DNA from 2 places in the Streptomyces sp. NPDC055013 genome. Region 2 is predicted to be linked to the other one. Evidence: predicted binding sites of a transcription regulator. Region 2 holds the regulator's gene; the other holds the start of a gene.
The links. Region 2 encodes HrcA, which represses chaperone genes, less so after heat shock. Its sites were predicted from a motif close to TTNGCACTCNGNNNNNCNGAGTGCNAA; they were not measured.
Positions count from the first base shown of each region.

Region 1: the regulator HrcA is predicted to act here: its motif matches at 4,431-4,457, upstream of groL (chaperonin GroEL).

Region 1 covers NZ_JBSGVW010000005.1:31,460-46,118, reverse strand. Annotated here, with positions in the region: gene ACWGDB_RS08265 (MFS transporter) at 1-179, opposite strand, end outside; gene ACWGDB_RS08260 (metallophosphoesterase family protein) at 330-1,190, opposite strand; gene ACWGDB_RS08255 (NADH:flavin oxidoreductase) at 1,219-2,346, opposite strand; gene groL (chaperonin GroEL) at 2,645-4,267, opposite strand; gene ACWGDB_RS08245 (cold-shock protein) at 4,638-4,844, opposite strand; gene ACWGDB_RS08240 (MoaD/ThiS family protein) at 5,295-5,570, opposite strand; gene thrC (threonine synthase) at 5,618-6,904, opposite strand; SAM riboswitch class I at 6,923-7,080, opposite strand; gene ACWGDB_RS08230 (glucosyl-3-phosphoglycerate synthase) at 7,240-8,184, shown strand; gene ACWGDB_RS08225 (alpha,alpha-trehalose-phosphate synthase (UDP-forming)) at 8,293-9,795, shown strand; gene otsB (trehalose-phosphatase) at 10,180-11,019, opposite strand; gene ACWGDB_RS08215 (DUF3263 domain-containing protein) at 11,213-11,461, opposite strand; gene ACWGDB_RS08210 (ABC transporter substrate-binding protein) at 11,531-12,823, opposite strand; gene ACWGDB_RS08205 (ROK family protein) at 12,922-13,866, shown strand; gene nagA (N-acetylglucosamine-6-phosphate deacetylase) at 13,995-14,659, shown strand, end outside.
Region 2 covers NZ_JBSGVW010000006.1:43,128-57,786, reverse strand. Annotated here, with positions in the region: gene ACWGDB_RS09990 (S41 family peptidase) at 153-3,383, opposite strand; gene ACWGDB_RS09985 (hypothetical protein) at 3,459-4,016, opposite strand; gene ACWGDB_RS09980 (VOC family protein) at 4,108-4,500, opposite strand; gene ACWGDB_RS09975 (16S rRNA (uracil(1498)-N(3))-methyltransferase) at 4,519-5,274, opposite strand; gene ACWGDB_RS09970 (nitronate monooxygenase) at 5,271-6,356, opposite strand; gene dnaJ (molecular chaperone DnaJ) at 6,525-7,661, opposite strand; gene hrcA (heat-inducible transcriptional repressor HrcA) at 7,662-8,678, opposite strand; gene ACWGDB_RS09955 (MBL fold metallo-hydrolase) at 8,841-9,578, shown strand; gene ACWGDB_RS09950 (DUF3097 domain-containing protein) at 9,621-10,436, shown strand; gene hemW (radical SAM family heme chaperone HemW) at 10,485-11,717, opposite strand; gene ACWGDB_RS09940 (SpoIIE family protein phosphatase) at 11,769-13,712, opposite strand; gene ACWGDB_RS09935 (HAMP domain-containing protein) at 13,815-14,659, shown strand, end outside.

The sequences.
Region 1 (14,659 bases), on a different contig from region 2:
CAGGCGGTGTCCGAGGCCGGCGCGTCGAGCAGGCGTGGCAGCTCGGGGACGATCGGGATGACCAGGGTCTGCATCAGCGAGACGACGATCCCGGCGAAGGCCAGTACCGCCACCACGGCGTTAGGCCTCGGCGGGGCACCGCCCCCGGCCTCGGCGGCAGGGGCAGGGGCGTGGGACATGGCGGGGCCTCCGTCGGCGTACGAACGTGAAAGGTACGTAATTGACCAAGGCAACCTTAAGTCAGTTGATTGACTTACTCAAGGGATGCAGGTCACGCCCCGGACCGCCCGAGATCGCCTCGGATCACCCAGGTCAGGCGGGCACCCGGCTCAGGCCCCCCGCTCCACGAACGCCCGCGTCCGCTCCTCGTCCAACTCGTACACCGTCTCGTGCGCCCGGGGATCGCGTGCATGGAAGGTGTGGAACAGCGGCCCTTCCGCCCCGCCCAGCTCCACCAGCGAGGCAGAGGCCCCGCGCACCACGCGTTCCGTGCCGGGCGCCGCCGTGAGGTCGATGCGGTTCACGACACCAGGGGTGACCCAGACCGGCACCGCGGCCAGGAAGCCGAGGAGCTGGAGGTGGTAGTGCCCGGTCAGGACGACCTGTACGTCACTGCCCCGGATCGCCGTCGCGAGCTCGGCCGGGTCGCGCAGGCCGAAGTGCGGCTGGGTCGCCGAGATGTCGAGGGCGATCGGTGGGTGATGGAGGGCGAGGACGGTGCCCTGCTCGGCCGGAGTGCTCAACACAGCCTTCAGCCAGTCGAGTTGTGCCGCGCTCAGACGGCCGTACACCTTCCCCGGCACCAGCGAGTCCAGCGTGATGAACCGCCGGCCGCCGACGGTGCTCACGGCCGCCCGCTCCCCCGCCTCGGACTCCAGGACCACCGCCGGTTCCGGGTGGCCGCTGCCCAACACCTTCCCGAAGGCGCCGCGCTCGTCATGGTTGCCGGTGGTGTAGAACACGGGCGCGCCCAGGCCGCGGGCGAACTCGCCCACGAGCTCCTTCACGGCCGTATACGCCTCCACCGCACCGTCGTCCGCGATGTCCCCCGTGACGACGATCGCGTCGACGCCCCGCACATGCCTCAGCTCGGCGAGCATCAGGCGGAGCGAGTCGGTGGCATTGACGCCGTATGCGTTGGGGGCGTCGGCCCGTTCGATATGGGTGTCGGAGAGATGAAGGATCCTCATCTCTCCGACAGTAGCGGCTGGTTGGGCCTCAGCTCAGGGTCTTCAGCGACGCCGCGTCATACGGCGCCAGCTCCTCGAAGCGGCCGCCCAGCACCTTCGCCGCCCACTCGGGGTCCTGGAGCAGCGCCCGGCCGACGGCGACGAAGTCGAACTCCTCCGCCTCCAGACGGTCCAGCAGATCGTCGATGCCCTTGACCCCGGAGCCCTGGCCGGCGAACGCGCCCAGGAACTCGCCGTCCAGGCCGACCGAGCCGACGCTGATGGTGGGCCTGCCGGTCAGCTTCTTCGTCCAGCCGGCGAGGTTGAGGTCGGAGCCGTCGAACTCCGGGACCCAGTAGCGGCGGGTGGAGGCGTGGAAGGCGTCGACGCCGGCCGCGGCGAGCGGGGCGAGGATGGCCTCCAGCTCCTCGGGGGTCTCGGCGAGCCGGGCGTCGTAGGCCTCCTGCTTCCACTGCGAGTAGCGGAAGATGACCGGGAAGTCCGCGGAGACCTTCTCGCGTACGGCGGCCACGATCTCCGCCGCGAACTTCGTACGGGCGACCGGGTCACCGCCGTACGCGTCGGTGCGGCGGTTGGTGCCGCCCCACAGGAACTGGTCGACGAGGTAGCCGTGGGCGCCGTGGATCTCCACGCCGTCGAGGCCGATGCGCTCGGCGTCCGCGGCGGCCTGGGCGAAGGCGCCGATCACGTCGTCCAGGTCGCTCTGGGTCATCGCCTTGCCGGTGGGCTCATCGGCGCCGATGCGCAGGCCCGAGGGGCCGACGGCGGGGGCCTCGGCGTAGGGCGGCTGGCCCTGCTTGCGCACCATGCCGATGTGCCACAGCTGCGGCACGATCGTGCCGCCCGCCGCATGCACGGCCTCGGCGACCTTCGCCCACCCCGCCAGCTGCTCCGCACCGTGGAAGCGCGGCACCCTGTCGCTCTGCCCGGCCGAGTCGTGCCCGACGTACGTGCCCTCGGTGACGATGAGACCGACGCCCGCGGCGGCGCGGCGCGCGTAGTACGACACGACATCCTCACCGGGCACGCCGCCCGGGGAGAACATCCGCGTCATCGGCGCCATCGCGATGCGGTTGGGGACGGTCAGACCGTTGATCACGGTCGGCCGGGACAGGATCTGGGCCGCACGGGAGGCGGTGGGCTGGGTGACGGTCACGTAGGGGCTCCTGGGGAAGGGGTCTGCCTATACCGGTCAGTATGTGCACACGCATTGTTGCACCTCATTAAGCAACGGTGGGTGTGAGGCTTCGCATTCCCAGGGAGGGGCTCGGTTCTGCGAGGGCGCGCGGGGACGCCCCTTCTTTCAAGGGCGCGGGGAACTGCGCGACCAGCCACGCCCCACCCGCACCCGCCAACGCACCGAGGGCGGCACCCCCTGTCGCGAATATCGCAACTGGAGGTGCCGCCCTCGGGAAGGACGTTGATCAACCGGAGACCGAAGCCCCCGAGGTCGATCAGAAGTCCATGTCACCGCCCGGCATACCGCCACCGGCAGGCGCGGCGGCCTTCTCCGGCTTGTCGGCGATGACGGCCTCGGTGGTGAGGAACAGCGCGGCGATCGACGCGGCGTTCTGCAGCGCGGAACGCGTCACCTTCGCCGGGTCGATGATGCCCTCGGCGATCATGTCGACGTACTCGCCGGTCGCGGCGTTCAGACCGTGGCCGACGGCCAGGTTGCGCACCTTCTCGACGACGACGCCGCCCTCGAGACCACCGTTGACGGCGATCTGCTTCAGCGGGGCCTCCAGCGCGAGCTTCACGGCGTTGGCGCCGGTCGCCTCGTCGCCGTCCAGCTCCAGCTTCTCGAAGACCGCGGAGGCCTGGAGCAGGGCCACGCCACCACCGGCGACGATGCCCTCCTCGACGGCCGCCTTGGCGTTGCGCACGGCGTCCTCGATGCGGTGCTTGCGCTCCTTGAGCTCCACCTCGGTGGCGGCACCGGCCTTGATGACCGCGACACCGCCGGCGAGCTTCGCCAGGCGCTCCTGCAGCTTCTCGCGGTCGTAGTCCGAGTCGCTGTTCTCGATCTCGGCGCGGATCTGGTTGACGCGGCCCGCGACCTGCTCGGAGGAGCCGGCACCGTCGACGATGGTGGTCTCGTCCTTGGTGATGACGACCTTGCGGGCCTTGCCCAGGAGGTCCAGGGAGGTGTTCTCGAGCTTGAGACCGACCTCCTCGGAGATGACCTCGCCACCGGTGAGGATGGCGATGTCGTTCAGCATCGCCTTGCGGCGGTCACCGAAGCCCGGGGCCTTGACGGCGACGGACTTGAAGGTGCCGCGGATCTTGTTGACGACCAGGGTCGACAGGGCCTCGCCCTCGACGTCCTCGGCGATGATCAGCAGCGGCTTGCCCGACTGCATGACCTTCTCCAGGAGCGGGAGCAGGTCCTTGACGGAGCCGATCTTGGAGTTGGCGATCAGGATGTACGGGTCGTCGAGCGACGCCTCCATCCGCTCCATGTCGGTGGCGAAGTACGCCGAGATGTAGCCCTTGTCGAAGCGCATACCCTCGGTGAGCTCCAGCTCCAGACCGAAGGTCTGGGACTCCTCGACGGTGATGACGCCTTCCTTGCCGACCTTGTCCATCGCCTCGGCGATGAGCTCGCCGATCTGGGTGTCGGCGGCGGAGATGGAGGCCGTGGAGGCGATCTGCTCCTTGGTCTCGACGTCCTTCGCCTGCTCCAGCAGGGCGGCGGAGACGGCCTCGACGGCGCGCTCGATGCCGCGCTTGAGGGCCATCGGGTTGGCGCCGGCGGCTACGTTGCGCAGGCCTTCCTTGACGAGGGCCTGGGCGAGAACGGTCGCCGTGGTCGTACCGTCACCGGCGACGTCGTCCGTCTTCTTGGCGACTTCCTTGACCAGCTCGGCGCCGATCTTCTCGTACGGGTCCTCGAGCTCGATCTCCTTGGCGATGGAGACACCATCGTTGGTGATCGTGGGGGCGCCCCACTTCTTCTCGAGGACGACGTTGCGACCCTTGGGGCCGAGCGTCACCTTGACGGCGTCCGCGAGCTGGTTCATGCCGCGCTCGAGGCCGCGCCGCGCCTCCTCGTCGAACGCGATGATCTTGGCCATGTGAAGTGGTCCCTCCAGGACTGGGGGTGATTCCTTCGGACCGCGCCCGCGCCCGCGACGGACGGCTCACATGCCTCGTGGTTCCTTGCCCCACCCGGCCTGCGGGCCTCACCGACCCGGTCCTTCTTTGTCACTCTCACCTTCAGAGTGCTAACGCCAATGATTAGCACTCGGGGTAGGCGAGTGCAAGCGGCTCTCGGGTATCGGGCGGCGCGCTCTGCGGTGCGCGAACAGGGGCGGCGGGGCCGGGGCCGGACCCGGGCAGGCCCCGGACAGGACCCGGACGGACCCGGACATGGCGAAGGGCCCGCACCCCGGGAGGTGCGAGCCCTTCGAAGAAGAACGTCGCTGCTGTTAGTCGACGCGTGCTTCAGCCGGTGGCCAGACGAACCATGTCCGCCTGCGGCCCCTTCTGGCCCTGCGAGATCTCGAAATCGACCCGCTGGCCTTCCTCCAGGGTGCGGTAACCGTCCATCTGGATCGCGCTGTAGTGGACGAAAACATCCGCACCACCGTCGACCGCGATGAAGCCGTACCCCTTCTCCGCGTTGAACCACTTGACGGTGCCCTGAGCCATGCCTAACTCCCCTATTACTGGCCCTTGCACAGATCCACACTTCGCGGATCCGGGTCAGACCTCACCCCCCATCGGTCGGGGGCGTGCGCCGGAACGCGTCGACCGCGGCTGAATGTATCTGCCCAACTGCCGTCTGCAACAGGTCAATCGGACGAGAAATCCGGGCACGACCGGTCGGGAATGTGGGGACAATTCCGCTGACTTCAGGTCAAGTCGGACCCGGCATACGGAAGAAAAGCCGCAAAAAACCCACACACTTTGGCTACTTCTTGTCGGGCTTGCGGCAGAAATCAAGGGCGGCCGACCAGTGGATCGGCGGCACGTTCCCCAACTGTACCTCGCTCAACCACACAGAATTGCCCCCTCCGCTTCTCTCACGGAGGGGGCAATTCGATGAACTCTTGGTAACCGGTGTTACCGATGGTAATGATCGGTCATTCGGTCAGCCTGTCAGCCACCCGCGACGGCCGGAATGATGGAGACGCCGGCACCGTCCGGAGTCGCGGTCTCCAGACCCTGCTCGAAACGGACGTCGTCGTCATTGACGTACACGTTGACGAACCGACGCAGCTTGCCCTGGTCGTCGAGAACCCGGGCGGCAATCCCGGTGTGGTTCTTCTCCAGGTCGGCGATGACCTCGCCGAGGTTGGCACCTTCGGCGGCGACCTCGGCCTGGCCACCCGTGTAGGTGCGCAGGATGGTGGGGATGCGGACGTTGACGCTCATACGGTGTGACCTCCGGTCAGTGTGCAAGTTCGGTGGGACGGGGCTTCTCAGACGAGACCGGCCTCGCGGAACGAGTCCAGGTTGGGACGAATCGTCGCAGTCAGCCCAGTACCGGCCACCGCGTCCAACGTCTTCAGCCCATCGCCGGTGTTGAGCACGACAGTCGTGAGGCTCGGGTCCAGCACACCGCTCTCGATCAGCTTCTTCGTGACACCCACGGTCACCCCGCCCGCGGTCTCCGCGAAGATGCCCTCCGTCCGGGCGAGGATCTTGATCGCGTCGACGACCTGCTCGTCCGTCACGTCCTCCACGAAACCACCCGTGCGGCGGGCGATGTCCAGGACGTACGGACCGTCGGCCGGGTTGCCGATCGCCAGCGACTTGGCGATGGTGTTCGGCTTCTGCGGCCGGACGACGTCGTGGCCCGCCTTGAACGCGGTCGACACCGGCGAGCACCCCTCGGCCTGCGCGCCGAAGATCTTGTACGGCTTGTCCTCGACGAGCCCGAGCTTGATCAGCTCCTGCAGACCCTTGTCGATCTTCGTGAGCTGCGAGCCGGAGGCGATCGGCACGACCAGCTGGTCCGGCAGCTGCCAGCCGAGCTGCTCGCAGATCTCGTACGCCAGGGTCTTGGAGCCCTCGGCGTAGTACGGCCGCAGGTTGACGTTGACGAAGCCCCAGCCCTCACCGGCCGGGTCGCCGATCAGCTCGGAGCAGAAACGGTTCACGTCGTCGTAGTTGCCCTCGATGCCGACGAGCTCGCCACCGTAGACCGCGGCCATGACGACCTTGCCCTGCTCCAGGTCGTGCGGGATGAACACGCAGGACCGGAAGCCGGCGCGGGCGGCGGCGGCACCCACCGCGCCGGCGAGGTTGCCGGTGGAGGAGCAGGAGAGGGTGGTGAAGTTGAAGGCGCGCGCAGCCTCGATCGCCTGGGCGACGACGCGGTCCTTGAAGGAGTGCGTCGGGTTGCCGGAGTCGTCCTTGACGAACAGCTTGCCGGCGTCGACGCCGAGCTCGTTCGCGAGGTTGTCGGCCTGGACGAGCTTGGTCCAGCCGGGGTTGATGTTCGGCTTGGTGGCCACGTCCGCGGGGACGGGCAGCAGGGGGGCGTAACGCCAGATGTTCGCGGGGCCCGCTTCGATGCGCTTGCGGAGCTCCTCGGTGTCGTAGGCCGAGAAGTCGTACGCGATCTCCAGCGGGCCGAAACACTCCTCGCACGCGAAGACCGGTCCGAGGGGTACCCGGTGACCGCACTCGCGGCAGGACAGCGCCGCGGCGGGACCAAGGTCTACGGTGGAGTCGGTGGTGCTTGCAACAGTCTGCACAGCCATGTGAGGCGAGGCCCTTTCTCCTCATCTTCCTCACGACGCATCTCGCCGTGAGACGGATTTGGCACCTTCCCTAGCCGGGAGCCTCGCGGAGACGATCGACAGTGATCGCCACGAGACCGGCTGGAGGGTTGCCGGGGCTTCATCGGGCCGTTTCCCTCTGCCCCTCTGGATGAGCTGTATTCGGTTGTCAACTATGGGCGACCTCGGACATGCGATGGTCACCCGCGTTGTTCAAGACTGTAACCGAAGGCCAGGACAGTTGAGATAGTCGTCCGAACCGCGAGATGGATCACACGATTACCTGCTGTGATCACGACAGTGAGGAGTCGCCGACTGTGCTGGAAGAAGTCGAGCGCTGGCTGAGCACCCGCTCCTGGTCCGCGACCGATCGCCCGCTCCACCACATACTCGCCGCCAAACAGCGTTCGGGCCAGTCGGTCTCCGTCGTGCTGCCCGCGCTGAACGAGGAGGAGACGGTCGGCGACATCGTCGCGATCATCCGTCACGACCTCATGCAACAGGTCCCGCTGGTCGACGAGATCGTCGTCGTCGACTCCGGGTCCACGGACCGCACCTCCGAGGTGGCCGCCGCGGCGGGCGCCACCGTGGTGCACCGGGACGCGATCCTCCCGCGCATCCCGGCCGCGCCCGGCAAGGGCGAGGTCCTGTGGCGCTCCCTGCTCGTCACGACCGGGGACATCGTCTGCTTCATCGACGCGGACCTGAAGGAGTTCTCCTCCGACTTCGTCTCCGGGATCGTCGGCCCGCTGCTCACCGACCCCGGGGTCGACCTGGTCAAGGGCATGTACGACCGTCCCCTCGGCGGGGCGGCCGGACAGGGCGGCCGGGTGACCGAGCTGATGGCGCGCCCGCTGCTGAACATGCACTGGCCGCAGCTGGCCGGTTTCGTGCAGCCGCTGGGCGGCGAGTACGCGGCCCGCCGCTCCCTGCTGGAACAGCTCCCGTTCCCCGTCGGGTACGGCGTGGAGCTGGGCATGCTGGTCGACGCCCTGCATCTGGTGGGCCTCGACGCGCTGGCGCAGGTGGACGTGGGCGTCCGCAAACACCGCCACCAGGACGGACAGGCCCTGGGCCGGATGTCCGCCGCGATCTACCGCACGGCCCAGCTGAGGCTGGCGCGCGGCCATCTCGTCCGGCCGGCGTTGACCCAGTTCGAGCGCGGCGAGGACGGGTTCGAGCCGCGCACGTACTCCGTGGACACCGAGGAGCGGCCGCCGATGGTGGAGATCGCCGAGTATGCGAAACGGAAGGTCGCATAAAGCCACGTACCGGGTCATACGCCGGGCAGGGCCGCTGATCGTATACGGACCGGCCACTGAGTGGAACCGCACGTTTGAGCGTTTCCGGGCCGGGCTAGGTTGAGGCGTATGGCTTCCACGCAGGGTGCTGCCAAGGTGCTGGTCGCGTCGAATCGCGGCCCGGTCTCGTACGAGGTGCGCGAGGACGGCTCGCTGCACTCCAAGAGGGGCGGTGGCGGACTCGTCTCCGGGCTGTCGGCGATCGGGCCGGACGCCGACGCCCTGTGGGTGTGCTCGGCGCTGTCCGACGGGGACCGGGAGGCGGTGCGGCGCGGCGTCGGCGAGGACGGCGTCCTGATGCTGGACGTCCCGGCCGACGTGCACGCGGACGCGTACAACGGCATCGCCAACTCGGTCCTCTGGTTCGTCCACCACATGCTCTACCAGACCCCGCTGGAGCCGGTCTTCGACGCGGAGTTCCGGCGCCAGTGGGAGTCGTACGAGACCTACAACCGTGCGTTCGCGCAGGCGCTGGCCGACCGGGCCGCGCCCGGGGCGGCGGTGCTGGTGCAGGACTACCACCTGTGCCTGGTGCCGGGGATGCTCCGGGAGCTGCGGCCGGATGTCCGGATCGGGCACTTCTCGCACACGCCGTGGGCGCCGCCGGAGTACTTCTCCATGCTTCCGGACGACATCCGCTCGCAGCTCGTATCGGGGATGCTGGGCGCCGACCGGCTGGGCTTCCTCACGTGGCGTTGGGCGCGGGCGTTCATGGCATGCGCCGAGGCCGTGGACCGCGAGCGGTTCTTCCCGTCGTGGCCGAGCGGTGCCCCGGCGTCCGTCCAGCACACGGCGACCGGGCGTCCCCCGTTGCGGACCACGTGGATCGGTGTGCACGGCCTGGGTGCCGACGCGGAGTTCCTGCGCGCCCGCTCCCACGAGGCCGATGTCGGGGAGCGGATCGCCGCGCTGCGTTCGGAGATCGGCACAGCGCCGGACGGGACCGCCCGCCGGACCGTCGTCCGCGTCGACCGGACCGAGCTGTCCAAGAACATCGTGCGCGGCCTGCTGGCGTACCGGCAGCTGCTCGACGACCACCCCGAGTGGCGCGAGCGGGTGGTCCACGTGGCGTTCGCCTACCCCTCCCGCCAGGACCTGGCGGTGTACCGGGACTACACGGCCGAGGTCCAGCGACTGGCGGACGAGATCAACTCCGCTTACGGCACGGCGACCTGGACCCCGATCGTCCTCCACGTCAAGGACGACTTCGCCCGCTCCCTGGCCGCGTACCGCCTGGCCGACGTGGCTCTCGTCAACCCCATCCGGGACGGCATGAACCTCGTCGCCAAGGAGGTGCCGGTCGTCTCCGACGAGGGCTGCGTCCTCGTCCTGTCCCGCGAGGCGGGCGCCTTCGCGGAACTGGGCGAGGACGCGATCGCCGTCAACCCCTACGACGTGATCGGCACGGCGCGGGCTCTGCACGAGGCGCTGTCCATGGGTCCGGAGGAGCGGGCGGAACGCTCGAAACGGCTGGCGGAAGCGGCGACGGCACTGCCGCCTGCGCAGTGGTTCCTGGAGCAGTTGGGGGCGTTGGAGGACGGGGAGGCGGGGGCGGCCGCCCGGGGGGAGTGAGCGGCGGAGCCGGATTCGCCCGGTTCAGGTTGCCTGGTTCAGGTTGCTTACCGGCGATCGTCGGCCGCGGCTAGCTCACGGCGTCTGCCTGCGGCATCGGTACGTGGCGGCGATCGCCCGGTTCAGGCCGCCCGCACGGCGATCACTTGAACCAGGCCGCCTGACCGCGAACGCTCACACCAGTCGGCCTCACGGCGACCACCTGCCACAGCCCGCCTGACCACGACCGGCTGCAGCGGCTTACCTCGCCCCGGCACGGACGACTAGCGGCAGCAGCCTCCACGACGCGATCGCCCCGTTCACGCCGCCCGCACGGCGATCACTCGGATCAGGCCGCCTGACCACGACCGACTGCGGCAGCGTGCCTCGCGGTGGCCCTCTGGGTCAGGTTGCCTGCGTGGCGATCGCCTGGAGGAGTCGTACGACGCCCTCCGGGCCTTCGACCACGACGTCCGCCCTCTCCGAGAGTTCGGTGACCTCCTCGCTGCCGCTGCAGACCAGGAGGCCGGGGGTGCCGTCGGAGCGGAGTTTGCCGACGGCGGCGTAGGCGGGGAGGTCGCCGAGGTCGTCGCCGGCGTAGAGGACGGACTCGGCGCCGAGTTCGCGGACGTATTCGCTCAGCGCGACGCCCTTGTCCATGCCGGGTGGGCGGAGTTCGAGGACCATGCGCCCCGGTTCGACGATGAGGCCGTTGCGGGTGGCGAGGTCGGTGAGCGGGGCTCGGAGGGCGTCGAAGGTGCCCTGGGGGTCGGGCGCGCGGCGCGTGTGCACGGCCAGGGCGTGTCCCTTGTCCTCGATCCAGGTGCCCTGCGCCGCGGATTCGAGAAGGTCCGGCAGGGCGGCGCGGACTGCTGCGACGCCGGGGTGGGGATCGGGGGCGGTGACCTCGCCGCTGACGGCATCCCAGCGTTCGGCTCCGTAGTGGCCCAGCACGACGAGGTGCTCCAGGCCCGGGGTGTCGGCGAAACCGCCGTACTTCACGGCGACCTCGGCCGGGCGGCCGGTGATCACCGCGACGGCGGCGACCTTGGGCGCGAGTGCGGCCAGGGCGGGGATGGCGTCGGGGTGGGCTCGGGCCTTCTCGGGGTCCGGGACGATCGGGGCGAGGGTGCCGTCGAAGTCCAGCGCGATGAGTGAGTGCGCCGGGTGGGTGAGGATGGCGGCCAGGCCGTCGCGGCCGGGCTGCGTCGTGGGGGTCGGGAGATGATCCTTGTGACTGCCCATGGGGCGACCTTATCCGGGAACGGGGGCGGGCCGGGGAGGGGCTGAATTTCCAGCGCCGGTCCAGGCAATCCAGCCCGTCCGGCGTTTGAGGACGAGGCCGTTCAGGCCGAAGCGGGGGTCTGGGGGCGGCAGCCCCCAGTGACGGGACAGGTAGGGGCGGCGGAGGCAAAACCCCCTGCCGCACCGCCGCGCGTCACCGCTCCCCCCGCCGCCCCTCCCGAACCCGCCGCAACCGATTCACCGTCACCGGATCGTGCGCCAGCGCCCGCGGATCATCCAACAGCGCGTTCAGCAGCTGGTAATACCGCACCGGAGCCAGCCCCAGCCCCTCCCGTATCGCCCGTTCCTTGGCCCCGGGCCCCGAGAACCCCCGCCGCTCCAGCGCGAGAATCGCCCGCTCACGCTCGGCGAGATCGGCGGCCTCGGGCTGCTCCTGGTCCATGTGCCGCACCGTAGCCCACCCCACTGACAGCCGAACCGGCAGCGAACCGACAACCGAACCGGCCGGAAGCTACTCCGCGCTCTCCGCCCGAGTGGCCCCTGACTGCAGCTGCCCCAGAATCGCCGACGGGCTCCCCCCGGACGTCACCGTCCTGCCGATGCTCTTCTTGACGTCCGCGCTCACCGCGGCCCAGGACGTCCGGCCCACCGGATAGAGCTCGGAGAGCGGGAGCTGGTCGAGGAAGGGCTTGAGGGCGGCGTCCTGGTCGGCCCCGGCCATCACCGTGGAGGCGGAGTTGGTGACGGGAAGCAGGTTGTACTCCCGGGAGAAGTCCAGGACGTTCTGCTTGCCGTAGGCGAAGTCGAGGAACTCCCCCACCTGCTCGGCATGCCCGTTCTGCTTGAAGGCCATCATCCAGTCGGCCACACCCATGGAGACCTTGGTCGGCCCCTCCAGCCCGGGCATCGGCACCATGCCGAACTTCACGCCCTTCTTCTCGGCCATCTGCATCAGCGAGGGATGCCCGTTGAGCATGCCGACATCCCCCGCGGCGAAGGCGGAGAACGCGTCGGCCCGGTTGAGCTCCCCGGGCGGGACGGGCCCCGTGAGCCCCTTGCCGACCAGGTTGTTCTTGAGCCAGTTGAAGGTGGAGACGTTCTCCGCGGAGTCGATGCTGTACGTACCGGTCTCCGCGTCGGTGTACCCGCCCCCGCCGCTGAGCAGCCACTGCATGGTCTCGGCCTGTGCCTCCTCGGCACCGAGCGGCAGCGCGTACGGGTACTTCACGCCCTCCGCCTTGAGCGCCTCGGCGTCGGCGGCCAGCTCCTTCCAGGATGTCGGCGGAGTGAGGCCGGCGTCCTCGAAGAGGGACTTGTTGTAGAAGAGCAGACGCGTGGAGGAGGCGAACGGGATGCCGTACTGGACGCCGTTCACCTGCCCCGCGTCCGCGAGCTGCGAGACGAAGTCGGCCTGGACGGGGATGGAGAGCAGTTCGTCGGCCTCGTAGAGAAGGCCCTTCGCGGCGTAGTCGGCGTACGCGCCGATCTGCGCGATGTCCGGCGCGTCCCCGGCGTCGACCATCTCCTTGACCTTGGCGTCGACGTCGTTCCAGGAGTACACGGTGACGTCGATCTGCACGCCCTCGTGCTGCTCCTCGTACTCCTTGACGAGCCTGTCCCAGTACTTCTGGGAACTGTTCGCCGCACTGTCGCCGTAGTCCGCGGCGACCAGCTTCAGCGTCACCTCGTCCGAACCACCGGTCAGCCCACAGCCGCCCAGAACCGCCGACAGGCCCAGCGCGGACACCGCCGCGATCGTTCCCGTACGTCTACGCCGCTGCACGCAAAACCGCCCCACACCCATATTCGAAACTTTCGAAACGTCATACATATTGCCCCCATAAGGTCTACACCACGTAAGTGGACTAGACCTCTCGCGGGTATGCAAGACACACTGTTCCCGTGAGACACGTCATCGCCCTCGATGTGGGCGGCACCGGGATGAAGGCCGCCCTGGCGGCAGCGAGCGGTGAGCTGCTCCACCAGGCCCGCCGCCCGACCGGGCGCGAGCGCGGGCCGGACGCGGTCGTCGAGGGCATCCTCGACTTCGCCGGCGAGCTGCGCGCGTACGGCGAAGAGCGCTTCGGCGAGCCCGCGGCCGCCGTCGGCATCGCCGTCCCCGGCATCGTCGACGAGGAGCAGGGCGTCGCCGCCTACTCGGCCAACCTGGGCTGGCGGGACGTACCCCTGCGAATGCTGCTCGCCGACCGGCTCGGCGGCGTGCCCGTCGCCCTCGGTCACGACGTGCGCAGCGGCGGTCTCGCGGAGGGCCGGATCGGCGCGGGCAAGGGCGCCGACCGTTTCCTGTTCGTGCCGCTCGGCACCGGGATAGCCGGCGCCATCGGCATCGACGGCCGGGTGGAGGCCGGTGCGCACGGCTTCGCGGGCGAGATCGGCCACATCGTCGTACGGCCGGACGGAGCGCCGTGTCCCTGCGGGCAGCGCGGCTGCCTGGAGCGGTTCGCGTCCGCGGCGGCGGTGAGCGAGGCGTGGGCCGCCGCGTGCGGGGACCCGGAGGCGGACGCGGCGGACTGCGCCAAGGCCGTCGCGTCCGGTGATCCGAACGCCGTACGGGTCTGGCACGCGGCCGTGGACGCCCTGGCCGACGGCCTGGTCACCGCGCTCACCCTGCTGGACCCGCGCACCCTGATCATCGGTGGCGGCCTCGCCGAGGCGGGGGAAACCTTGTTCACACCACTGCGGGAGGCCGTCCGGCAGCGGGTCACGTTCCAGAAAGTGCCATCCATCGTCCCCGCGGCCCTCGGGGACACGGCCGGCTGCCTCGGCGCCGGCCTCCTGGCATGGGATCTCCTCGACCACACCGACCGTACGGAGGCAACTCCCTGATGGCAGCCCACCCAGGGGCGCGGGACAGCGCCAAATTGCGGCTCCGCCGCGGGGCGCGACCAGCCCCCCACAACCCGCACCCCGCACCCCGCAAGGTGCCCCTCGTCCTCTCCGGCGCCAACGTGGTCATGCCGACGGGAACCCTCGAACAGGGCCAAGTGATCGTCGACGGCACCCGCATCGCCGGCACGGCCCCGGAGCACGCTCACCGCATCGACCTCACCGGGCACTGGCTCCTGCCGGGGTTCGTGGACATCCACAACCACGGCGGCGGCGGAGCCTCCTTCACCTCGGGCACCCCCGACGACGTACTCAAGGGCATCCACACCCACCACCTGCACGGCACCACGACCCTCGTCGCCTCCACCGTCACCGGTGACATGGACTTCCTCACCCGCCGCGCGGGCCTGCTGTCCGAGCTGGCCGAGCAGGGCGACATCGCCGGCATCCACTTCGAGGGCCCCTTCATCTCCCCGTGCCGCAAGGGCGCGCACTCCGAGGAGCTGTTGCGCGACCCCGACCCGGCGGACGTGCGCAAGCTGATCGACGCGGCGCGCGGCCACGCGACGATGGTCACCCTCGCCACCGAACTTCCGGGCGGCATCGACTCCGTACGGATGCTCGCCGAGCGCGGCGTGATCGCCGCGATCGGGCACACGGACGCGACGTACGAGCAGACGGTGGAGGCGATCGATGCGGGCGCGACGGTCGCCACGCACCTTTTCAACGCGATGCCGCCGCTCGGCCACCGCGAGCCGGGCCCGATCGCGGCCCTGCTGGAGGACGAGCGGGT
Region 2 (14,659 bases):
CAGCTGATCGGCGGCTTCCTCCCAAACCTTGGCGGACAGAGCGCCCAGAAACCCAGAGCCGCTGCTGGAAGGCTGTGGGGGCGGAAGCGTGGGTTGCCCGTTGGCAGCGGCCGCTACAGAACGTCACTGATCGGCGAATCTGACACAGCTTCTCAGGTCGGCAGCGCCGGCGGTGTCTTCGCGGGCCGTTCCTCCAGCCCCGCCAGCGCGATCCGGATCGCCTCGTCCAGCTGGGCGTCCCGCCCCGCCGCCCAGTCCTGCGGGCGCTGGAGCACCTCCACGTCCGGGTCGACGCCGTGGTTCTCCACGTCCCAGCCGTAGCCCTCCAGCCAGATGGCGTACTTCGGCTGGGTGATCAGCGTGCCGTCGACCAGGCGGTAGCGGCTGTCGATCCCGATGACGCCGCCCCACGTCCGCGTGCCCACCACCGGGCCGAGCCCCAGTGCCTTGATGGCCGCGTTCACGATGTCGCCGTCGGAGCCGGAGAACTCGTTCGCCACCGCCACGACAGGGCCGCGCGGGGCGTCCGCCGGATAGCTGTACGGCCGCATCCCGCGCGGCAGTTCCCAGCCCACGATCCGCCGGGCCAGCTTCTCGACGACGAGCTGCGAGGTGTGCCCGCCGCCGTTCTCCCGCACGTCCACGACGAGCCCTTCGCGTGCCACCTCGACGCGCAGGTCACGGTGGATCTGGGCCCACCCGGGCGCCTGCATGTCCGGCACATGGAGGTAGCCCAGTCTGCCGCCGGACTTCTCGTGGACGTACGCCCGCCGGTCCGCCACCCACGCGTGGTACCGCAGGGGCTGCTCGTCCGCGATCGGGACCACGACCGCATGCCGTACGTCTCCGCCCCCGGCCGGCGAGATCGTCAGCTCCACCGCCTTGCCCGCCGTGCCGACGAGCAGCGGGCCGGGCCCGGTCACCGGGTCCACCGGCGCGCCGGCCACCGCCGCGATCGCGTCCCCGGCACGCACGGCGACCCCGGGCGCGGCCAGCGGGGCCCGCGCGTCGGGGTCGGAGGTCTCCGAGGGCAGGATCCGGTCAATCCGCCAACTCCCGTCGGCGTGGCGGGAGATGTCGGCACCGAGCAGGCCCTGCCGGGCCCCGCTGCCGTACCCGCCGCGCGGGGCGACGTAGGCGTGCGAGGTGCCGAGCTCGCCCTGCACCTCCCACAGCAGGTCCATGAGGTCGTCGTGGGTGGCCACCCGGTCGAGCAGCGGGCGGTAGCGGTCCAGCACCCCGGACCAGTCCACCCCGCTCATGTCCGGCCGCCAGAAGTGGTCCCGCATGATGCGGCCGGTCTCCTCGAACATCTGCCGCCACTCGGCCGACGGGTCGACCTGCTGCCGTACGCGGCTCAGGTCGACGGTGATGTTCGTGTCGCTGTCGTCGTCGCCGGAGGCCCGCCGGTCGCTCGGTACGACCTTCAAGCGATCGCTCGTCCACAGCAGCACCCGCTTGCCGTCGCCGCTGACCTCGAAGTCGTCGGCGTCATCGGCGAGATGCTCGACGCGCCGCTGGACGAGGTCGTAGCGCTCCAGCTCGGTCTTGGGCTCCGGGTCGTCGGGCGTGGCCCGGGAGGCACCGAGGGCGCCGCACACGGGGTGCCGCAGCCACAGCACACCGTCCTTGGCGGTCCGCAACGTGCTGTAGCGGGCGGCCTCGACCGGGAACGGCACGATCCGGTCGGCCAGGCCCTCGAGGTCGATCCGCGTGGTCGGGGTGCCCTCGCTGTCGGGGGTCTCGTCCTTGTCGGGCGCGTCGAAGGGGCGGCCGTGCCGCTGCGGGCCGAAGGGGGACGGGGTGGTCGCGGCGAGGGTGATCAGGTGCGGGCGGGAGCCGACCACGAACGCGAGGTCGAAGACATGCTCGTCGTAGACCGGATCGAAGGCCCGCGTCGACAGGAACGCCAGGTGCTTGCCGTCCTGCGTGAACGCCGGCGCGTAGTCCTGGAAGCGCAGCGGGGTCGCCTCGGACACCGACAGGTCGGTGGTGTTGGCGAGCTTGAGCTGGGACAGCGGGCGCGGGCCGGGGTGCGACCAGGCGAGCCAGGCCGAGTCGGGCGAGAAGACCAGCCCGGAGACGTCCCCGTCCGCGCTGCGGTCCACCTCGCGCACCTCGCCGGTCTCCCGCTCGACGAACAGCAGGCGGCCGTCGTGCGCGGCGACCGCGGCGCGGCTCCCGTCGGGCGCCATGGCGAGTTCCAGGACGCGGCCCAGCTGCCCGGCGCCGAGCCTGCGCGGGGTGGCTCCCGGCGCGAGCCCGGTCGCGGGCGCGAACTCCAGCGCGTCGTCGCCCTCCGCGTCCGTCACCCATACCACCCACTCCTCGCCCTCCGCGCGGAAGGTGCGCGGCAGCCGGGCGCGTACCCCCGGCTCGGCGGCGAGCGCACGGGCGGGGCCGGAGCGGTGGGTGACCCAGTGCACGGCACCCCGCACGGAGACCGCGCTGCCGCGCGCGGTGTGGTCGGGCGCCGCCTCCCCGAACGCGCGGGCGGCGTTCAACCGGTACGGCTGCCGGTCGGTGCGCTGCCCGCCGAGCCGGATGTCGAGCCGGCGCGGCTCGGCGCCGTCGAGGTCGTCCAGGAGCCACAGTTGGCCGGCCGAGGCGTGGACGACACGGGTGCCGTCGCTCGCGGCGTGCCGGGCGTAGAAGCCGTCGAGGGGGGTGTGACGTCGTAGGTCGGACCCGTCGGCGAGGGACGAGTACACGGCCCCGACGCCCTCGTGGTCGGAGAGAAAGGCGACCCTCTCACCCACCCACATCGGGTACTCGATGTTCCCGTCCAGCTCCTCATGCAGCCGTACGAAGTCCCCGTCACCCTCGTGCTCGATCCACAACTTCCCCGCCGTACCGCCCCGGTAGCGCTTCCATCGGGCCGCCTCCAGCCCCATGGGCGCGGACGCGAGCAGCAGCCGAGGCCCGTGGACGACATCGGCGACGGGCCCGTACGGCAGGGTGGTGGCCGGTCCGCCGTCGAGCGGGACCGTGTGGGCCCAGGTGCGGCGGCTGCCCGCCTGGCCCTGGGTGCTGATCGCGAGGACCTGACCGTCGGGCGTCCAGCCGCGCACCCTGGTCTGCCCGCTGCCCCAGTGGGTGAGGCGCCTGGAGGGGCCGCCGTCGACCGGCGCGATGTGCACCTCGGGCGCGCCGTCGCGGGTGGAGGTCCAGGCGACGGTCGTACCGTCTGGCGAGATGCGCGGCAGGGAGACCGGCACGTTGTCGGCGCTGACCCGCCAGGCCCGGCCGCCGTCGAGGGGGGCGAGCCATACGTCGTCCTCGGCGGTGAAGGCGACGAGGTCGCCGTGCAGATGCGGATACCGCAGATACGACGGCGAGGGGGCGGTGGCCGAAGTCGGAGCAGGCGTCGCGGACTGTGTCACCCGATCACCCTAGGCAAGCGCGGCGCCCGCGAACAGGGCTTTGGATCACTTGCCCCAACTCCCGCCGGGAGGCGGTCACTTGCCCTCCGGCCAGCAGTTCGGGTGCTGCTTGCAGTAGACCGTCTTGGTGACCGTCACCGTGACCGTGGGGCCGGGCTGCTGTCCGCCCCCGGACGGGTTGACGGGCGAGGGCGTGGCGTCGCAGTCGCCCAGCCCGTTCACGTGGAACCACTCCTTGCCGTCGATCTTGGCGACGAGGTCCCCGCGCACACAGGAACCGCTGACGGCCCGGGTGATCCGGCCGGTGACGACGATGTCCTTGCCGTCCTTGGTCTCGCCCTCGCAGTCGACCTTGACGACGGTGTTCTCACCGGCACTCGGCGAGCTGCCCTTGCCGCTGTCGTCGTACGAGCCCGTGCAGTTGAGCCATTGCACGTCGGCCTTCTGCCGCTCCAGCTCCTCGGTCACGGTCTGATCGGTCGTGAACGCCACGGTCGCCGAGCTCAGCCCACCCGGATCACAGCCGACCACCGAGCCGACGGCGACGACCGCGAGCCCTGCCACGGCAGCGACCCGCGCATGACGCCCGGCACGCCGGTCGAGGCGGGACCGAACCCTCCTGAATGCCCCCATGGGACCGCAGCCTGCCACTGTCCCGGCCGCCGCGGTAGAGCGCATACGGCCACTCCCTGCTCGCGCAGTTCACGGCGGGAGGCGCCCGGCCTCAGGTGCGCAGCAGCAGCCATTCCTGAAGTTCCACCAGGTTCCCCTCCGGGTCCTTGAGGTGGGCGACGCGCATGCGGTCGGTCAGCGGGGTGGGGTCGTGGAGGAGGGTGGCGCCGCGTTCGGCGATCTGTGCGCAGTAGGTGTCCAGATCGTCGACGCGCAGGACCACCAGTGACCGATGGCCCCTGGCCTCGTCGCCGATTTCGCCCAGGACCTCGGCCATCATCGCCCGGTCCTGGAGGGCGATGCCCGCCGAACCGGTGGCGGGGCTGAACTTCTCGTAGGGCCCGTTCGCCGCGCCCGACTGCGGCTTGAGGCCGAGGACATCGGCGTAGAAGCGGTAGCAGGCGGCGAAGTCGCCGACCAGGAGCCGTACTTGGGCGAGTTCCACGGCGGACGTCCCTCCTGGTCAGGCCCAGCGGCCGGTTCGGCCGAGGAGCAGTGCCGTCGCCGCGGTTCCGGCGGTGGAGGTGCGCAGGACGGTACGGCCCAGACGGTACGCCTTCGCGCCCGCCTCCTCGAAGAGGGCGAGTTCCTCGGGGGCCACGCCGCCCTCGGGGCCGACGACGAGCACGATCTCGCCCTCGGCGGGCAGTTCGGCCGTCGCGAGCGGCTCACTGCCGTAGTCGCGCTCCTCGTGCAGTACGGCGGCGAAGTCGGCGTCGGCGAGCAGCGCCGCGACCTGCTTGGTCGTGGCCGCCTCCGCGATTTCCGGGAAGCGCACCCGGCGCGACTGCTTGCCGGCCTCGCGGGCGGTGGCCCGCCACTTCCCGAGGGCCTTCGCGCCGCGCTCGCCCTTCCACTGCGTGATGCACCGGGCGGCCGCCCACGGCACGATCGCGTCGACGCCGGTCTCGGTCATGGTCTCGACGGCCAGCTCACCGCGGTCGCCCTTGGGGAGGGCCTGGACGACGGTGATACTAGGCTGCACCACCGGCTCCTCGGCCACCGCACCCACGCTGACGACCAGCCGGTCCTTGCCCTCGGCCGCCTTGACGACACCCTCGGCCCAGCGCCCGAGCCCGTCGGTGAGGACGACCTCCTCACCGGCCCGCAGCCGCTTCACCGAGACGGCGTGCCGCCCCTCGGGACCGTCGAGAACGTACTCGCCGCCGGAGAGGCTGCCCCGCTCCAGCGACTCGACGACGAACACCGGCGCCGTCATCCGACCGCACCCCCCTTGGGCGCCGCCGACAACGCTGTCGCCGCGGCGTCCAGCTCGGCGGCCAGCACCTCCACCAGCTGCCCGGCGGGCAGTTCGCGTGCCATCCGGTGCCCCTGCCCCGCCCACAGGGCCATGCCCTGCGCGTCACCGGACGCGGCGGCCTTCTTGCGCAGGGGGGAGGTCAGGTGGTGGATCTCGGGGTAGGCGGCGGGGGCGTACGGCCCGTGCTCGCGCATGAAGCGGTTGACCAGGCCGCGGGCGGGCCGACCGGAGAACGCGCGCGTCAACTCGGTCCGTACGAACAGGGGGTTGGTCAGCGCCTGCTTGTGCAGGGCGTTGGCGCCGGATTCCTGGGTGGCGAGGAAGGCGGTGCCGAGCTGGGCGGCACTGGCCCCGGCCGCGAGGACGGCGGCGATCTGGCTGCCCCGCATGATGCCGCCGGCGGCGACGATGGGCAGGCTCACGGTCTCCCGGACCTGCGCGAGGAGGGAGAGCAGCCCGATGCCCGACCGGTCCGTCTCCGGGTTGTCGCGATGCGTTCCCTGGTGGCCGCCGGCCTCCACTCCCTGCACGATCACGGCATCGGCACCGGCCTGCTGCACGGCGAGGGCCTCGTCCGTGGTGGTGACGGTGACGAGGGTGACCGTTCCGGCGCGGCGCAGGGACTCCAGCACTTCGGGCTTCGGCACCCCGAAGTGGAACGAGACGACCGGCACCGGGTTGTCGAGCAGCACGGCCAGCTTGGCGTCGTACCCGTCGTCCCGTCCGCTGTCCCGGTCCCCCAGCTCGGTCTCGTACCAGGCGGCCTCACCGGCGAGCTGATGCGCGTATACGTCCACGGCCGCGGCGTCGGCGTACTCGGGCTGCGGCATGAACAGGTTGACCCCGAAGGGCCGGCCCGTCAGCCCCCGCAGCTGCTTGATCTCCTGGTACATCCCGTCGGCGGTCTTGTACCCGGCGGCGAGAAACCCCAGCCCACCGGCCTCGGACACGGCAGCGGCGAGCTGCGGCACGGAGACGCCGCCCGCCATGGGGGCCTGCACGATCGGATGGGGGAAAAGATCGGTCAGCGCGGAGGACATGACGGCATGTTGTCACGTCCTCCGAACAAGTCCGAATCGGCACTGGGCCCCGGCATTGGGCGGGGGAAAATCAGCCCGTCCGGCGTTTGAGGACAAGGCCCGTTCAGGGCCGAAGCGGGGGTCCGGGGGCGGCAGCCCCCAGCCACGGCAGCAACCCCCACACACCCATCAGCGCCCGTTGAACGCGTCCTTCAACCGCGAGAACAGCCCCTGCTGACCCGGCTGGAACTGCCCCTGCGGCCGCTCCTCGCCCCGCAGCTTGGCCAGCTCGCGCAGCAACCGCTCCTGCTCGGGGTCCAGCTTGGTCGGCGTGGTGACCTCGACGTGGACGATGAGATCGCCGCGCCCGCCACCCCGCAGATGCGTCACACCGCGTCCGTGCAGCGGAATCGACTGACCGGACTGGGTGCCGGGCCGGATGTCGACCTCCTCGAGGCCGTCCAGCGTCTCCAGCGGCACCTTCGTGCCGAGGGACGCCGCGGTCATCGGGATCGTCACCGTGCAGTGCAGGTCGTCGCCGCGCCGCTGGAAGGTCGAGTGCGGCAGCTCGTGGATCTCGACGTACAGGTCACCGGCGGGACCGCCACCGGGCCCGACCTCGCCCTCGCCGGCGAGCTGGATCCGGGTGCCGTTGTCTACACCGGCCGGGATCTTGACCGTGAGCGTCCGACGGGACCGAACGCGTCCGTCGCCCGCGCACTCGGGGCACGGCGTGGGAACCACCGTCCCGAATCCCTGGCACTGCGGGCAGGGCCGCGACGTCATGACCTGGCCCAGGAAGGACCGCGTCACCTGCGACACCTCACCGCGACCGCGGCACATGTCACACGTCTGAGCGGAGGTGCCGGGGGCAGCCCCCTCACCGTTGCAGGTGTTGCAGACGACGGCCGTGTCGACCTGGATGTCCTTCGTCGTGCCGAAGGCCGCCTCGTCGAGCTCGATCTCCAGCCGGATCATCGCGTCCTGGCCGCGGCGGGTGCGCGAGCGCGGGCCGCGCTGGGACGCCGTACCGAAGAAGGCGTCCATGATGTCCGAGAAGTTCCCGAAGCCGCCCGCGCCGAAGCCGCCGGCTCCCGCGCCGCCCGCCTGGGACAGCGGGTCGCCGCCGAGGTCGTAGACCTGCTTCTTCTGCGGGTCCGACAACACCTCGTAAGCGGCGTTGATCTCCTTGAACCGCTCCTGGGTCTTCGGATCCGGGTTGACGTCCGGGTGCAGCTCGCGCGCGAGCCGCCGGAAGGCCTTCTTGATCTCTTCCTGCGACGCGTCGCGACGCACGCCGAGAACGGCGTAGTAGTCCGTGGCCACTTACGACTCCGCCAGGATCTGTCCGACGTACCGTGCCACTGCGCGTACCGCTCCCATCGTTCCCGGGTAATCCATGCGGGTCGGTCCGACCACGCCGAGCTTGGCTACTGCCTCGCCGCCCGAACCGTAGCCGACCGACACGACGGACGTTGAGTTGAGTCCCTCGTAGGCGTTCTCGTGACCGATGCGTACGGTCATGCCCGAATCCCCTGCCTCGCCAAGGAGTTTGAGGAGCACGACATGCTCCTCGAGGGCCTCCAGGACGGGCCGGATGGTGAGGGGGAAGTCATGTCCGAAGCGGGTGAGATTGGCGGTGCCGCCGATCATCAGCCGCTCCTCGTTCTCCTCGACGAGTGTCTCCAGAAGGGTGGAGAGCACGGCCGAGACGGTGCCGCGGTCCTCGATGTCGAAGCCCTCGGGGAGGTCCTCGACGAGCCTCGGCACATCGGCGAAGCGCCGCCCCGCGACCCGGCTGTTGAGCCGCGCGCGCAGGTCCGCGAGCGAGGCCTCGCCGAAGGGCGCGGGACAGTCGATCATCCGCTGCTCGACCCGCCCGGTGTCCGTGATCAGCACGAGCATCACACGCGCGGGCGCGAGCGAGAGCAGCTCCACATGCCGGACGGTGGACCGGGTCAGCGACGGGTACTGCACGACGGCGACCTGCCGCGTGAGCTGCGCGAGCAGCCGCACGGTGCGCGCCACGACGTCGTCGAGGTCGACGGCGCCGTCGAGGAAGTTCTGGATGGCGCGCCGCTCCGGCGGGGTCATCGGCTTGACGCCGGCGAGCTTGTCGACGAACAGCCGGTAACCCTTGTCGGTCGGGATGCGCCCCGCGCTGGTGTGCGGCTGGGCGATGAAACCCTCGTCCTCCAGGGCAGCCATGTCGTTACGGACGGTCGCCGGGGAGACCCCGAGGTTGTGCCGCTCGGTCAGCGCCTTCGACCCGACCGGCTCCTCGGTCCCGACATAGTCCTGGACGATGGCGCGCAACACCTGAAGCCTGCGTTCACTCAGCAACCGCGCACACCTCCAGAAGTCGTCCCCTTGACATTTCGCCTGGCACTCTGCGCTGGTGAGTGCCAACCGTCCCCGGCCAGTGTACGGCGGTGGGGTACGCCCCGGGCAAGGCCGGTCCGGCACCACCGTGCCCGACGGTGGTGTCTTGGTTAGCGTCGCCGTATGACGGTGACTTGGGAAGAGCTCGGGTGGGAACGGCTTGCGGCCGGGGTGGGCAGGTGCCGGCTTCCGGGCTGGGACTGCACCGCGGGGCTGGTCGTGGGCCGGGACACGGCGCTCGTGATCGACGCCGGGTCAAGCCTCGGAGAGGGCGCGCGGTTGCGTACGCAGGCGCAGTGGCTCGCGGGTCACCGTGTGACTCATCTCGCGCTGACCCATCCCCACTTCGATCACGTCTTCGGGGCTGCGGCGTTCGCCGGGGCGGAGGTGTACGGCGCGGTGGGCATGGACACGGTGTTCGCGCACGAGCGTGCGGAACTGCGCTCGGACGCCGTGGGCAACGGTCTGGACCCGGACGCGGCGGACGAGGCCCTCGACGCCCTGGTCCACCCCCGGCACCAGGTGAGCGGCGAGTGGACCCTCGACCTGGAGGGCGGCCGCCAGGTCCTGCTGGCGAACGTGGGCCCGGCCCACACGGCCCACGATCTGGTCGTGCTGGTGCCGGGCGCGGCCTCCGGCGACCGGGAGGTCGTCTTCTGCGGCGACCTGGTGGAGGAGTCCGGCGAACCCCAGGCGGGCCCCGACGCCGTACCGACGCACTGGCCGGCCGCCCTGGACCGCCTGTTGGACCTGGGCGGCGAGGACGCGCTGTACGTGCCCGGTCACGGAGCGGTGGTGGACGCGGAGTTCGTACGACGCCAGCGGGACGCCTTGGCGGCCCGCTTCGGCGTGTCGCCCTGATCCGCGAGACGTACCCGTGGGGCTTCTCCTATCGTCATCCGAATGCGCCAGTACTCCCCGGACCTGACCCCACCCTGGAAGAAGCCCAAACCCGCCCCCGAGGTGCCGGCGGACCCGGGCCTGGTGGTGGAGGAGCCGGGCACGGGTTTCTGCGGCGCGGTGATCCGCTGCGAGGCGGGCACGGTGACGCTGGAGGACCGCTTCGGCAAGCACCGCGTGTTCCCGCTGGAGCCGCGGGGGTTCCTGCTGGAGGGCAAGGTGGTGACGCTCGTACGCCCGTCGTCCTCGGCTCCCGCGCGTCCCAGCCGTACGGCGTCCGGTTCGGTCGCCGTCCCCGGCGCACGCGCGCGTGTGGCCCGCGCCGGCCGTATCTACGTGGAGGGCCGCCACGACGCCGAACTGGTCGAGAAGGTCTGGGGCGACGACCTGCGCATCGAGGGCGTGGTCGTGGAGTACCTGGAGGGCGTCGACGACCTGCCCTCGATCGTGGCCGACTTCGCTCCTGGCCCGGATGCACGCCTGGGCGTCCTGGTGGACCACCTCGTCCCCGGCACGAAGGAGTGGCGCATCGCCGAGTCGGTGACCAGCGAACACGCCCTGGTCGTGGGCCACCCGTACATCGACATCTGGGAAGCGGTGAAGCCGTCGGCCCTGGGCATCGATTCCTGGCCACGCGTCCCGCACGGGCAGGACTGGAAGACGGGGGTGTGCCGGGCGCTGGGGTGGCCGTCGGAGAACACCGGGGCGGTGTGGCAGGCGATCCTGAAGCGGGTGGGGTCCTACAAGGACCTGGAGCCGGAGTTGCTGGGGCGGGTGGAGGAGCTGATCGACTTCGTCACGGGTGGCGGCGAGGCCTGACGTCGCCGCCCAAGCGTGCCTCCGGTGCCGATTCACCCACCGGAGTGATCAGTCCACCAAATCCCTGACCACCGCGTCCGCCAGCAACCGCCCCCGCAGGGTCAGCACCGCACGCCCGTCCTCGTACGGCCCCTCCTGAAGCAGCCCTTCCGCCAGCGCTCGCCGCGACGCCGCGCGCCCCTCCTCCCGCAGCAGCTCCAGCGGCGCCCCCTCCAGCAGCCGCAGCTCCAGCAGGATCCGCTCGACCCTCCTGTCCTCCTCGGACAGCAGCTCGCGCCCGGCCCCCGGCGAGCGGCCCGCCGCCAGTGCCGCCGCGTACGCGCCCGGATGCTTCACGTTCCACCAGCGGACGCCGCCCACGTGCGAGTGGGCCCCCGGCCCCGCGCCCCACCAGTCGGCGCCCCGCCAGTACAGCTCGTTGTGCAGGCAGCGGCCCGCCTGGGAGGTCGCCCAGTTGGAGACCTCGTACCAGTCGAAGCCCGCCTGCGACAGCACCGACTCCGCGATCAGGTACCGGTCGGCGTGGACGTCGTCGTCCGTCATCGGGACCTCGCCCCGGCGGATGCGGCGGGCCAGCTGGGTGCCCTCCTCGACGATCAGGGCATAGGCGGACACGTGGTCCGGGCCGGCGCCGATCGCCGCCTCCAGCGAGGCCCGCCAGTCGTCGTCCGACTCGCCCGGTGTGCCGTAGATCAGGTCCAGGTTGACGTGCTCGAAGCCCGCCGCGCGGGCCTCCGCGACGCACGCCTCGGGGCGGCCCGGGGTGTGGGTGCGGTCCAGGACCTTCAGCACGTGCTGCTTCGCGCTCTGCATGCCGAAGGAGAGCCGGTTGAAGCCACCCTCGCGCAGGGTGGCCAGATACGCCGGGTCCACCGACTCCGGGTTCGCCTCCGTCGTGATCTCCGCGTCCGGTGCCAGCCCGAACTCGTCGCGGATCGCCCCCAGCATCCGTACGAGATCGTCGGCGGCCAGCAGCGTGGGCGTACCGCCGCCGACGAAGACCGTGCGGACCTCGCGCGGGTCGTCGCCGAGGACCTTGCGGGCGAGACGGATCTCGTCGACGAGGGTCTCGGCGTAGTTGTCGCGGGACGCCAGCACTCCGCCCGTGCCGCGCAGCTCGGTCGCCGTGTAGGTGTTGAAGTCGCAGTAGCCGCAGCGGGTCGCGCAGTACGGGACGTGCAGGTAGAAGCCGAGGGGTCGGTCGGCGGACCCGGCGAGGGCGGACGCGGGGAGCGTGCCGTCGTCGGGGACGGGCTCGCCGTCGGGGAGTGCGGAAGGCATGGGTTCTATTGTCCAGCACGCGCGCGTGCCCGCCGGAACCCGACCGAACCGCTACTCGGCCTGAAGCACCAGCAACGCCAGGTCGTCCTCCGGCGGACGGCCGCTGAACTCGTGCACGAGCCTGCGGATCCGTTCCGCGATCAGTTCGGCGTTCAGCCCCGCGCACCCGGCGAGCGCGGTCGCGAGGCCGTCGCCGTCGTCGAACTGGCGGGTGCCGCTGCGCCGCTCCGTCACCCCGTCGGTGACGCACAACAGGGTGTCCCCGGAGCGCAGCTCGAAGGTCTCGCTGGTGTACGTGGCGTCCTCGACGACCCCGAGGATGGTCTGCGGATGCGCGGCGGTGTGGACCTCGCCGCCGGCGCCCAGCAGCAGCGGCAGCGGGTGTCCGGCGGAGGCGAGGGTGCAGCGGATGCCGCCGTCGAAGGGGGTGAGTTCGCCGTAGAGGAGGGACAGGAAGCGGGTCTGCGGGCCGTCGCCGGGCGCCATCGGGACCGGCCCGACGAGGGCGCGCGCGGCCGCGTCAGCGGCCTCCGTGGCGTCGTCGAGGAGGAGCTGGTTGAGGCGGTCGAGGACGTCGGCGACCCGGTAGCCCTCCCGGGCGAGGAGCCGCAGCCAGGGGCGCGCGATGCCGATCACCACCGCCGCCTCGGGGCCCTTGCCCTGGACGTCCCCGATGGCGAAGCACCAGCGGCCGTCGCCGGCCGGGAACAGGTCGTAGAAGTCACCGCTCGGGCCGCCCTTGTCGCACGGCTCGTACACCAGCGCGCTGACCACACCGGGGATCTCCGCGACGGCGCCGGGCAGCAGTCCGCGCTGCAGGACCCGGCTGATGGTGGCCTGCCGGGCGTACTGGCGGGCCGCGCCGATGGCGAGGGCCACCCGGCGGCTGAGGTCCTCGACGAGCCCGGTGACCTCGTCGGGGAAGCGCATGAGGTCGGCCCGCCCGATGACGAGCGTGCCCAGCGGGCGGCCCCCGGCGATCAGGCGGTACGCGAGCGCCGTGCCGCGCACCCCGCGCGCGCCGAGCGCCGCACCGGGCCAGGGGTAGTCGACCGGGCCGGTGCGGTGGTCGTCGGCCGGAAGCGGCGGCTCCTTCTCCAGGGCCTGGCGCAGCTCCTCGATGAGATTCTCGGAGCCGTGCCAGACGCGGGCCAGCCGCGGCCCGGCCCCGGCGGCGGCGTCCGCCGGCCAGCCCGCCCCGCCCCCGGTCTCACCCGATCGTGGGTATCCCCAGCGCCCGGCGATCTCGTCCTCCAGCCACACCGCGCACCAGTCCGCCAGCCGCGGCACGATCAGCTGGCCGGCGAGCGCGGCGACCAGGTTCTCGTCGAGCTGTCCGGCGAGCAGGTCGGAGGCCTCGGCCAGGAAGGACAGGGCACCGCGGTTGAGCCAGTCCCGCTCCCGCTCGGCGCGCTGGGGCTCGGGGGCGAGGATCTCGGCGACGCGCAGCCCGCGCTCCAGCGCGCGCTCCTCGGCGTACGCCTCGATGTCGTCCTTGGCCGCCACGGGGTCCTCGGCGGGCAGCCGCGCCCACACGGTCTTGGCGCCGGTGCGATAGGTGACGCCCCAGGACTCGGCGAGCCGGGACACCAGGCGCAGGCCGCGGCCGTACTCCGGTGTCTCGTACGGCGCCTCCGCCTCACCGTCGCGCGGGGCGCGCGAGGGGTGGTGGTCCAGGACCTCGACGAGGAGGGCGCCGGTGTCCTCCAGACGGCAGGTGAGCTCCAGATCGGTGCCGGCGTGCACGACGGCGTTGGTGACCAGCTCGCTGACGGCCACCACGGCGTCGTCGACGAGACGGGCGCTGAGGTGCTCGGTGCCGGGAAGTCCGGAGGCGGCCCATTCGGTGAGGGCGTTGCGCACGAGGGTGCGGGCGGAACCCGGGGAGATCGGACTGCCGGGGAGGGTGGCGCGGGTTTGCGCGCCCACGCCCCCGGGTGCAGGCGCATCAGAGGCACGGGAAACGGTCTCCCGTTGCGCCGGAATGGCCCCCATGGACAGCTCCCCGAACGGTTCGGACGAATTCGCCTCAGTCGACGCCGACAGAGTGACAGACTGGCCACGCCCATAAGCACCGAGTTACCGAAGTGGGCCGCCATGAGTGAGAACCGTGCTACGCGTGTGCTCGAAGACGGACAGAAAGACGGTCAAATTCGAGCATCGGAACTGCGCCCGCTGCTCGCCGCGATGACCGCGGCGAGGGACGGCGACTTCCGGAGGCTGCCGGAGACCGGTGAGGGAGTGGTGGCCGAGCTGACGGCCGTCTTCAACCAGATCATGGACCGGAGCACGCACTTCAACCGCGAAGTGCAACGGGTCAAGCGGGAGTTGGTCCGGCACGGCAGGCTCGACGAGCGGCTCTCGGCGAGCCCGGGCCCCGGCGACTGGACGACCCGCGTCAACGACGTCAACCAGGTGCTCGACGCGCTCGTCGCCCCGGCGGCGAACGCGACGCGCGTACTCGACGCTGTGGCCGGCGGTGATCTGACCCAGCGCGTCGATCTGCACGACGGCAGCCGCCAGTTACGCGGCGACCTGCGGCGCCTGGGCCGTGCCGTGAACAAGATGGTCGACCAGCTCTCCCTGTTCACCGGCGAGGTGACCCGCGTGGCCCGCGAGGTCGGGACCGAGGGCCGGCTCGGCGGACGGGCCAAGGTGACGGGGTTGTCCGGCAGTTGGCGGGACGTGACCGAGGCCGTCAACACGATGGCGTCCCGGCTGACGGCGCAGGTGCGCGACATCGCCCTGGTGACCACGGCGGTGGCCCGCGGCGACCTGACCCGCACGGTCACCGTCGAGGCGACCGGCGAGCTGCTCGAACTCAAGCTGACCGTCAACACGATGGTGGACCAGCTCTCCGCCTTCGCCGACGAGGTGACGAGGGTCGCCCGCGAGGTCGGCACGGAAGGTCAGCTGGGCGGCCGGGCCCAGGTACGCGGCGT